2 regions of the Streptomyces sp. NPDC126503 genome follow, and region 2 is predicted to be linked to the other one. Evidence: riboswitches for the same ligand, from Rfam matches in the RefSeq annotation. Region 2 holds a riboswitch; the other holds the start of a gene.

Region 1 (4,986 bases), on a different contig from region 2:
ACATGCGGGCGGCGCGCATGGGTCCCACGGTGTGGGAGCTGGACGGGCCGATGCCGATCGAGAACAGGTCGAAGACCGAGATGGCCACGGGGAGACTCCTTGTGGGGGCTGGTAGACGCCGTTGTCTGCCGGGGTGGAGCAGAAAAGCGCGGAAAACGTGGGGTGGGGCACCGCGCCCACTGTCCAGTGTGCGCGGTGCCCCGGGGGTTCGTACGAACGGCCACGGACGGGCCGCGGAACAAAAGCGTACGAAATTACTTCAGGCCGGGGTACAGCGGGTGCTTGTCGGCGAGCGCCGTGACCCGGGCCTTCAGCGCCTCGGCGTCGAAGCCGGGCTTCAGCGTCTCGGCGATGACGTCCGCGACCTCGCGGAAGTCCTCGGCCCGGAAACCGCGGGTGGCGAGGGCCGGCGTGCCGATCCGCAGGCCCGAGGTGACCATCGGGGGCCGCGGGTCGTTCGGAACGGCGTTGCGGTTGACCGTGATGCCGACCTCGTGGAGACGGTCCTCGGCCTGCTGGCCGTCCAGCTCGCTGTCACGCAGGTCGACCAGGACCAGGTGCACGTCGGTGCCGCCGGACAGGACCGAGACACCGTGGGCGGTGACGTCGTCCTGGACCAGGCGCTCGGCGAGGATCCGGGCACCCTCCAGGGTGCGCTCCTGGCGCTCCTTGAACTCCTCCGAGGCCGCGATCTTGAAGGAGACGGCCTTGGCCGCGATCACGTGCTCCAGCGGGCCGCCCTGGAAACCGGGGAAGACCGAGGAGTTCAGCTTCTTCGCGAACTCCTTCTTCGCGAGGATGATGCCGCCGCGCGGGCCGCCGAGCGTCTTGTGGGTGGTGGAGGTCACCACGTCCGCGTACTCGACCGGGTTCGGGTGCAGACCCGCGGCGACCAGGCCCGCGAAGTGCGCCATGTCGACCCACAGGTAGGCGCCGACCTCGTCGGCGATCCGGCGGAACTCCGCGAAGTCCAGCCGGCGCGGGTACGCCGACCAGCCCGCGATGATCACCTTGGGGCGGTGCTCCTTGGCGAGCCGCTCGACCTCGGCCATGTCGACCAGGCCGGCCTCGTCCACGTGGTACGCGACCACGTTGAACTGCTTGCCGGAGAAGTTCAGGCGCATGCCGTGGGTGAGGTGGCCGCCGTGCGCCAGGTCCAGACCCAGGATCGTGTCGCCGGGCTGGGCGATCGCGAAGAGGGCGGCCTGGTTGGCGGAGGCGCCGGAGTGGGGCTGCACGTTGGCGTACTCGGCGCCGAACAGCTCCTTGATCCGGTCGATGGCGATCTGCTCGGCCACGTCGACGTGCTCGCAGCCGCCGTAGTAGCGGCGGCCGGGGTAGCCCTCGGCGTACTTGTTGGTGAGGACGGAGCCCTGCGCCTCCATGACGGCGACCGGAGCGAAGTTCTCCGAGGCGATCATCTCGAGGGTGGACTGCTGGCGGCGGAGCTCGGCGTCGACGGCGGCGGCGACGTCCGGGTCCAGCTCGTGGAGGGGAGTGTTCAGAAGCGACATGTTTGATCCCTGGGGTCTCGGGCCCGGTCTCAGCCGGCGGAGAACTCGGCGTACTCGTCGGCGGAGAGCAGATCGTCCGGCGTCTCCGCGACGCGCACCTTGAACAGCCAGCCACCCTCGAACGGAGCCGAGTTCACCAGGGACGGGTCGTCCACCACGTCCTGGTTGGACTCCACGACCTCACCCGTCACCGGGGAGTACAGGTCGCTCACGGACTTCGTCGACTCCAGCTCGCCACAGGTCTCGCCCGCGGTGACGGTGGTACCGGCGGCCGGCAGGTCGGCGTAGACGACATCGCCGAGCGCGTTGGCCGCGAACTCCGTGATGCCGACGGTCGCGACGCCGTCCACGGCGTCCGACAGCCACTCGTGCTCCTTGGTGTAACGCAGCTGCTGGGGGTTGCTCATGACCTGATTCTCCTGGATCGGGGGAGTGCGGATGTACGCGGGTCTTGCGGGGTGAGACGTGGTGGGGGACGAATCCGTCACTTCTGACGCTTGTAGAACGGCAGCGCGACCACCTGGTACGGCTCGTGGGTGCCGCGGATGTCCACCCCTACACCCTCGGTGCCGGGGGCGGCGTGCGCCGCGTCCACGTAGGCCATGGCGATCGGCTTGCCGAGGGTCGGGGACGGGGCGCCGGAGGTCACCTCGCCGATCACCTCGCCGTTCGCGACCACGGACATCCCGGCGCGCGGGACGCGGCGGCCCTCGGCGATCAGGCCCACGAGCTTGCGCGGCGGGGCGGTCTCGGCGCGCTCGGCGGCGGCCTGAAGGGCCTTGCGGCCGACGAAGTCGCCCGGCTTCTCGAACTTCACGACCCGGCCGAGACCGGCGTCGAAGGGGGTGAGGTCGGTGGTCAGCTCGTGACCGTAGAGCGGCATGCCCGCCTCCAGGCGGAGCGTGTCACGGCAGGACAGGCCGCAGGGGATCAGGCCCGCGCCGGCGCCCGCCTCGGTCAGCGCCTTCCAGACGCCCTCCGCGTGCTCGGGCTTCAGGAACAGCTCGAAGCCGTCCTCGCCGGTGTAGCCGGTCCGGGCGATCAGGGCGGGCACCCCGGCGACCGTGCCGGGCAGGCCCGCGTAGTACTTCAGACCGTCCAGGTCGGCGTCGGTGACCTGCGCGAGGATGCCGGGGGACTCCGGGCCCTGCACGGCGATCAGCGCGTACGCGTCGCGGTCGTCGCGCACCTCCGCGTCGAAGCCCTCCGCGCGGGCCACCAGGGCGTCCAGGACGACCTGCGCGTTGGAGGCGTTCGCCACGACCATGTACTCGGTCTCGCCGAGGCGGTAGACGATCAGGTCGTCGAGGATGCCGCCGTCCTCCCGGCAGATCATCGTGTAGCGGGCGCGGCCGTTGCCCACGGTGGAGATGTTGCCGACCAGGGCGTGGTCGAGCAGGTCCACGGCCTGCGGGCCGGTGACGGTGATCTCGCCCATGTGGGAGAGGTCGAAGAGGCCGGCCCGGGTGCGCACGGCGTTGTGCTCGTCGCGCTCGCTGCCGTACCGCAGCGGCATGTCCCAGCCGGCGAAGTCGGTCATGGTCGCGCCCAGCGAACGATGGAGCGCGTCGAGGGCGGTGAGGCGGGGGGCAGTGCTCATGGGGTGGCTCCAGGGTCCCAAGGGCGTGATCGGTGACGAAAACACATGACGGGCGAGGACGTCCTCCCCATCTGTCATGGAACCTGAGAGGTTCACCGAGGGCATCCTCGGCTTGCACCTTGGGTGGGGACGCACCGGCGTCCCGCTTTTCAGATCTGCCTCATCCACGCGGTACGGGGCCTGAGAGATTCAAGGGAGGGTCTTGCTCCTTCGGCGCCCGGACGCGCTCGGCGGTCCGGAACTCTCCCGCGCGGATTCGAGCGGCCGGTATGCGGTTGTACGGCGCTGAGCGCGCCTGGCGCGCACATCATTGCATGTGGTGTCGGCGGGGCAAATCGCTTGTCTGGGATTACCGCTTCTTTACACTTCGTGGGGAAGGGTCTCCTGAGACCCGACAGGGGGAGCGATGACGATCGAGCACACCGGCGCGTTCGCGGCCGGCACCGGCATACCGCCCCAGCGGATGCCCGCCCGCGCCCGCGCGCGGACCCGCTCGCACGGCCGGGGACGGCTCCTGCGGGACCTGCGCGAGCGCGGCGGCCGGGGCCCCCGCGCCCTCACCTTCGCCGCCGGTGACCTGGTGGTCGTCTCCGGTCTGCCCGGCAGCGGCAAGTCCACCCTGATGAAGCGGACCGCGCACGGCCGGGGCGTCGACTCCCAGGACGCCCGCGAGCGCTGGGAGGCCCGCATGCCGCGCCTCCTGCCGTACGCCCTCTACCGCCCCCTGGTCCGGGTCGCCCACTACGCGGGGCTGCGCCGCGCCCTGCGCTCCGGCGAGGGCGTGATCGTGCACGACTGCGGCACCCAGTCCTGGGTGCGCGGCTGGCTCGCCCGGGAGGCGCGGCGGCGCGGCCGCGCCCTCCACCTCGTCCTGCTCGACGTCGACGCGGAGACCGCCCGGGCCGGCCAGCGCGAGCGGGGCCGCGGCGTCTCGGCCTACGCCTTCGCCCGCCACCGCCGGGCCGTCGGCCGGCTCCTCGCCGCCGCCGAGTCGGGCACCCTGCCCCGCGGCTGCGCCTCGGTCACCCTGCTGGACCGGGACGCGGCGGGCACCCTGCGGAAGATCGGCTTCCGGGAGGCGGCCTGAGCGGGCCGCCCCCGCGCTCGTACCCTTCTTTCAGGCCACACCGGCGGCGGGGCGGCGTTAGGGTGCTGCCGGGGACGGGCCGGGGGCGGCAGACCGTGCGAGAAGGGGACACAGGACCGTGGATGTGACGTGGCCGGGCAATGAGCTCGAAGAGGTGCTGGCCGCCTCGCTGGGCGACCCCGCCGCAGGCGGCCGCCTCGTCGAGGTGCTGGGCCGCAGCCCCGTCTGGGTGCCCCTGCCCAACGGCGGCGGGCCCGACAGCACGGACCTGGACCTCGCCACCATGGAGATCGGCGGCGCGGCCTACGTGCCCGTCTTCAGCTCCGAGCAGCAGTTCCTCGCCTGTGTCGGCCCCCACATGTCCTTCACCGTCGCCCCCGCCCGCGACTTCGCCCGCGGCCTGCCGCCCCAGCTCGGCATCGCCGTCAACCCCGGCGGCACGGTCGGCGTCCCGCTGCCCCCGCCCGCGGTGGCCGAACTCTGCCGGGTCGGCCGCACCCCGCTCGACGGCCCCGCCAGCGGCGGCCGCGTCCGCCTCTTCGAGCCCGACTGGCAGGACGACCCCGTCGACTTCCTCGCCGCCGCCTCCGCCGAGTTCGACGCCACCGGGATCGTCACCACGGCCCGCCGCACCCTCGCCAGCGTCGAGGGCACCGAGCCGGCCCTCTTCATCGGCGTCCAGCTCGTCTCCCTGGACGGCGTCGACCGCACCGCGCCCCTGGACGCCCTCGGGCGCGCCCTGGGCCGCGTCGAGGTCGCCTGGCCCGTCAACCTCATCCTCCTCG
Region 2 (4,986 bases):
CAAGGACGGAGGGTCGGCGTGATGAGCAGCGCGGACGGTACGGCAGGGAGCTCCCTCGGACGCGTGTCCGGAGAGAGCGCTCCGTATCCGCTTCACGACAGGGTGGGCGACTTCGGCACGGACGCGGGTGAAGGCCTGGCGGCCGAAGCCGTGGGCTACCGCGGTCCGACGGCCTGTGCGGCGGCCGGTATCACCTACCGCCAACTGGACTACTGGGCGCGCACCGGGCTCGTGGAGCCGAGCGTGCGGCCCGCCTACGGGTCGGGGACGCAGCGGCTGTACAGCTTCCGCGACGTCGTCGTCCTGAAGATCGTCAAGCGGTTCCTCGACACCGGCGTGGCCCTGCAGAACATCCGGGCCGCCGTCCAGCACCTGCGGGCGCGGGGCTTTCGCGACCTGGAGCGCATGACGCTCATGAGCGACGGCGCCACCGTGTACGAGTGCTCCTCGCCCGACGAGGTGGTGAGCCTCCTCCAGGGCGGTCAGGGTGTCTTCGGCATCGCCGTGGGCGTCGTCTGGCGCGACGTGGAGGCGGCTCTCTCGCAGCTGCACGGCGAGCGGGTCGACACGGGCGAGACGCTGATCGGGCACAATCCGGGCGACGAACTGGCCCGGCGGCGGCGCGACCGGGCCGTCTGAGCCCCGGGTCCGGCGGCCGGCCGGTCCTGCCGGGTTTCCTGTCGGTGAGTCCGATGTCAGTGGCATGGGGCAGCATCGGAGGCGTGAGAGCCGCGCCGACGATCCTGCATCTGGACATGGATGCGTTCTTCGCCGCCGCCGAGCAGGCGGCGAAGCCCAGCCTGCGCGGAAAACCGGTGATCGTCGGCGGTCTCGGGCCGCGCGGCGTGGTGGCCACCGCCTCCTACGAGGCGCGGCGCTTCGGGGTGCACTCCGCCATGCCGATGGGGCAGGCGCGGCGGCTCGCGCCGAACGCCGCCTTTCTCGTGGCGCGCTTCGCCTTCTACCGGTCGATCAGTGAGCAGGTGATGGAGCTGCTCGGGCGGCTGTCGCCGCTCGTGGAGCCGCTGAGCCTGGACGAGGCCTTCGTCGATCTGGAGGCCGGGGGAGTGGCCGACGACAGCGCGAGCGCGCGGGCCGCCGGGGAGCGGCTGCGGGCCGACATCCTGGCCACCACCGGCCTGACCGGTTCCGTCGGTCTCGCCGGGTCCAAGATGATCGCCAAGATCGCCTCCGAGGAGGCCAAACCCGACGGACTCGTGCTCATCGAGCCGGGCACCGAGCGGGAGCTCCTCGGGCCCCGGTCGGTACGGATCCTGCCCGGCGTCGGCCCGGCCACCGGGGAGCACCTGCGGCGGGCCGGGATGACCACGGTCGCCGATCTGGCGGAGGCCGGTGAGGACGAGCTCGTACGGCTCCTGGGGAAGGCGCACGGGGCCTCGCTGCACCGGATGGCCCAGGGGTACGACGACCGGCCGGTGGTGGCCGAGCGGGACGCCAAGTCGGTGTCGGTCGAGGACACCTTCGACGTGGACCTGCACGACCGGGTACGGATCCGCACGGAGGTGGAGCGGCTCGCCGAGCGGTGCGTGGGGCGGCTGCGCGCCTCGGGGCACTCCGGGCGGACCATCGTGCTCAAGGTGCGGCGGTACGACTTCTCGACGCTGACCCGCTCCGAGACGCTGCGCGGGCCCACGGACGACCCGGTGGTCGTACGGGAGGCGGCGGGGCGGCTCCTGGAGGCGGTGGACACCACGGGGGGCGTGCGGCTCCTGGGTGTCGGGGTCAGCGGCCTCGCCGACTACACGCAGGAGGACCTCTTCGCGCAGTTCGCGGAGGCGGCGGAGTCCATGGCCGGCGGGCGCGACACCGGGGAGGCCGAGGCCCCGGCGGAGCCCGCCGCCTCCCTCCCCGGCGACCCCGCCCGGACCGCTCCGGCCGAGGAGCGGCACTGGTCCCCGGGGCAGGACGTACGGCACGCCGTGCACGGGGCGGGCTGGGTCCAGGGCAGCGGGGTCGGACGCGTCACCGTCCGCTTCGAGGAGCCCTGGTCCCCGCCGGGTCGGGTGCGGACCTTCGCCGTGGACGATCCGGATCTGGAGCCGTCCGAGCCGCTTCCGCTGGTGCGGGGGACGGGGCGGGGGACCGGTGTGCCGGGGCGCGCGGACGCGGCGGGCGGAGGAGCGGCGGCCTGACCCGTCGGCGGCCCCCGGAGCCGTACGTCCTGCCCGAGGGTGTGCGGGCCGTCAGGGGCCGTCCTGGCCCGCCAGGCGCCCGAAGTCCGTGTCCGGTGTGTCCCCGGGCGGGGGCGGCAGGGCGAGGCTGTAGTGGCGGTAGAGCTGGAGTTCCTGCTCGGGGGAGAGGTGCCGGCCGACGCCGAAGTCCGGGGCGTCCTTGATCAGCGCCCGCTCGTACGGGACATGGAGCCCGTCGTCGACCAGTTCGCTCGGCGCCAGGGGGACGAAGGCGTCCCGGCTGAAGAGACCCGTGCGGACGGCGGCCCACTCCGGGACGCCGGTCGCGTCGTCCAGGTACACCTCGTCCACCGTCCCGATTCTGTGTCCGTTCCGGTCGTACGCCTTGCGGCCGATCAGGCTGCGCGGATCGATGTCGGTCTGCACGGTCCCTCCAACTGGTCGCAGCTGCTCCACACCCCTACGAAAGGGCACATCCGGGATGTCGGCCACTTGAGCGATGGGCGGCACAACGGCGCTGGTAGGCTGGCTGTGGCTGTCGACCCCGTGCGGGAGAGTCCCCCGGAGAAAGCTTCCGGTGGCGCCGAAGGAGCAAATCCTCCCCGGAATCTCTCAGGCCCCTGTACCGCGCGGACGAGGTCACTCTGGAAAGCAGAGCGGGAGTCCGACGGCATCCGCTCTCACCGACGGTGAAAGCCGGCGTGCCCTCGGGCGTGCCGGTGAAGCTCTCAGGTTGAGATGACAGAGGGGGAGGCCGTCCGGGCACCCGCGCCGTGGTGCCCCTCGCAGGTCGTGACGACCAGGAGGCCCCCGCACATGACCGCCAACCGCATCCCGCTCTCCGAGCTCGAGCAGGGCATTCCCTTCGAGCAGCGGCACATCGGCCCCGACGCCGAGGCGCGCGCCAAGATGCTCGCCCAGGTCGGCTACGGCTCGCTGGACGAGCTCACCGCCGCCGCGGTGCCGGACGTGATCAAGAACGCCGAGGCGCTGGGCCTGCCCGGTGCCCGGACGGAGGCCGAGGTCCTCGCCGAGCTGCGCGACCTCGCCGACCGCAACCAGGTCCTCGCCCCGATGATCGGACTCGGCTACTACGGGACCTTCACCCCGCCGGTGATCCTGCGGAACGTGATGGAGAACCCCGCCTGGTACACGGCCTACACCCCGTACCAGCCGGAGATCTCCCAGGGCCGCCTCGAGGCCCTGCTGAACTTCCAGACCATGGTCGCCGACCTGACCGGTCTGCCCACCTCGGGCGCCTCGCTGCTCGACGAGAGCACCGCCGCCGCCGAGGCCATGGCGCTCTCGCGGCGCGTCGGCAAGGTCAAGAACGGTGTCTTCGTCGTCGACGCCGACGCCCTGCCGCAGACCATCGCGGTCATCCGGACGCGGGCCGAACCGACCGGGGTCGAGGTCGTCGTCACCGACCTGTCCGCCGGCATCCCGGCCGAGGTCGCCGAGCGCGGCGTCTTCGGCGTGCTGCTGCAGTACCCGGGCGCCTCCGGTGCCGTCCGGGACATCAAGCCGGTCATCGACCAGGCCCACGAGCTCGGCGCGATCGTCACCGTCGCCGCCGACCTGCTCGCCCTCACGCTGCTCGCCTCGCCCGGCTCCCTCGGCGCCGACATCGCCGTGGGCACCACCCAGCGCTTCGGCGTCCCCATGGGCTTCGGCGGCCCGCACGCCGGCTACATGGCCGTCCAGGACAAGCACGCCCGCTCCCTCCCCGGCCGCCTCGTGGGCGTCTCCGTCGACGCCGACGGCAACCGCGCCTACCGCCTGGCCCTGCAGACCCGCGAGCAGCACATCCGCCGCGAGAAGGCCACCAGCAACATCTGCACCGCCCAGGTGCTGCTCGCCGTCATGGCCGGCATGTACGCCGTCTACCACGGTCCGGACGGTCTGCGGCAGATCGCCGAGCGCACCCACCGGTACGCCGCCATCCTCGCCGCCGGTCTGCGCGCCGGAGGCGTGGAGCTGGTCCAGGGCGCCTTCTTCGACACCCTGACCGCCCGGGTACCGGGCCGCGCCGACGCGATCGTGGCCGCCGCCCGCGAGGCCGGGGTCAACCTGTACCGCGCCGACGCCGACCACGTGTCGATGTCCTGCGACGAGACCACCACCCGCGCCCAGCTCGCGGCCGTGTGGGGTGCCTTCGGCGTCACCGCCGACGTCGAGGCCCTCGACGCGGTCACCGAGAACGCGCTGCCCGCCGACGCGCTGCGCTCCGACGCGTACCTGACCCACCCGGTCTTCCACGCGCACCGCTCCGAGACCTCGATGCTGCGCTACCTGCGCAGGCTGGCCGACCGCGACTACGCGCTCGACCGCGGCATGATCCCGCTGGGCTCGTGCACCATGAAGCTCAACGCGACGACCGAGATGGAGTCGGTGACCTGGCCCGAGTTCGGCCAGATCCACCCCTTCGCCCCGGTCGAGCAGGCCCAGGGCTACCTCACGCTCATCACCGAGCTGGAGGAGCGCCTCGCCGAGGTGACCGGCTACGACAAGGTCTCCCTCCAGCCGAACGCCGGTTCTCAGGGGGAGCTCGCGGGTCTCCTCGCGGTCCGCGCCTATCACCGCGCCAACGGCGACGAGCAGCGCACGGTCTGCCTCATCCCCTCCTCCGCGCACGGCACCAACGCCGCCTCCGCCGTGATGGCCGGCATGAAGGTCGTCGTCGTCAGGACCGCCGACGACGGCGAGGTCGACGTCGAGGACCTGCGCGCCAAGATCGCGCAGTACCGCGACGAGCTGTCCGTCCTGATGATCACCTACCCGTCGACGCACGGCGTCTTCGAGGAGCACGTCGCGGACATCTGCGCCGAGGTGC

What was found. A riboswitch is a leader RNA that binds a small molecule or an ion and turns the genes downstream of it on or off. The one in region 2 is predicted to bind glycine.
Region 1: it holds a riboswitch for glycine, as region 2 does, so the genes downstream of both, gcvT (glycine cleavage system aminomethyltransferase GcvT) here and gcvP (aminomethyl-transferring glycine dehydrogenase) in region 2, are expected to answer to the same signal.

Annotation. Positions count from the first base shown of each region.
Region 1 covers NZ_JBEORS010000016.1:142,873-147,858, reverse strand. Annotated here, with positions in the region: partial or broken gene ABTY40_RS21505 (serine dehydratase beta chain) at 1-88, opposite strand, end outside; gene glyA (serine hydroxymethyltransferase) at 255-1,514, opposite strand; gene gcvH (glycine cleavage system protein GcvH) at 1,544-1,921, opposite strand; gene gcvT (glycine cleavage system aminomethyltransferase GcvT) at 1,999-3,114, opposite strand; glycine riboswitch at 3,274-3,373, opposite strand; gene ABTY40_RS21485 (AAA family ATPase) at 3,521-4,201, shown strand; gene ABTY40_RS21480 (enhanced serine sensitivity protein SseB) at 4,320-4,986, shown strand, end outside.
Region 2 covers NZ_JBEORS010000039.1:3,284-8,269, forward strand. Annotated here, with positions in the region: gene ABTY40_RS29645 (MerR family transcriptional regulator) at 22-639, shown strand; gene ABTY40_RS29650 (DNA polymerase IV) at 723-2,153, shown strand; gene ABTY40_RS29655 (PRC-barrel domain-containing protein) at 2,205-2,579, opposite strand; glycine riboswitch at 2,693-2,791, shown strand; glycine riboswitch at 2,793-2,905, shown strand; gene gcvP (aminomethyl-transferring glycine dehydrogenase) at 2,970-4,986, shown strand, end outside.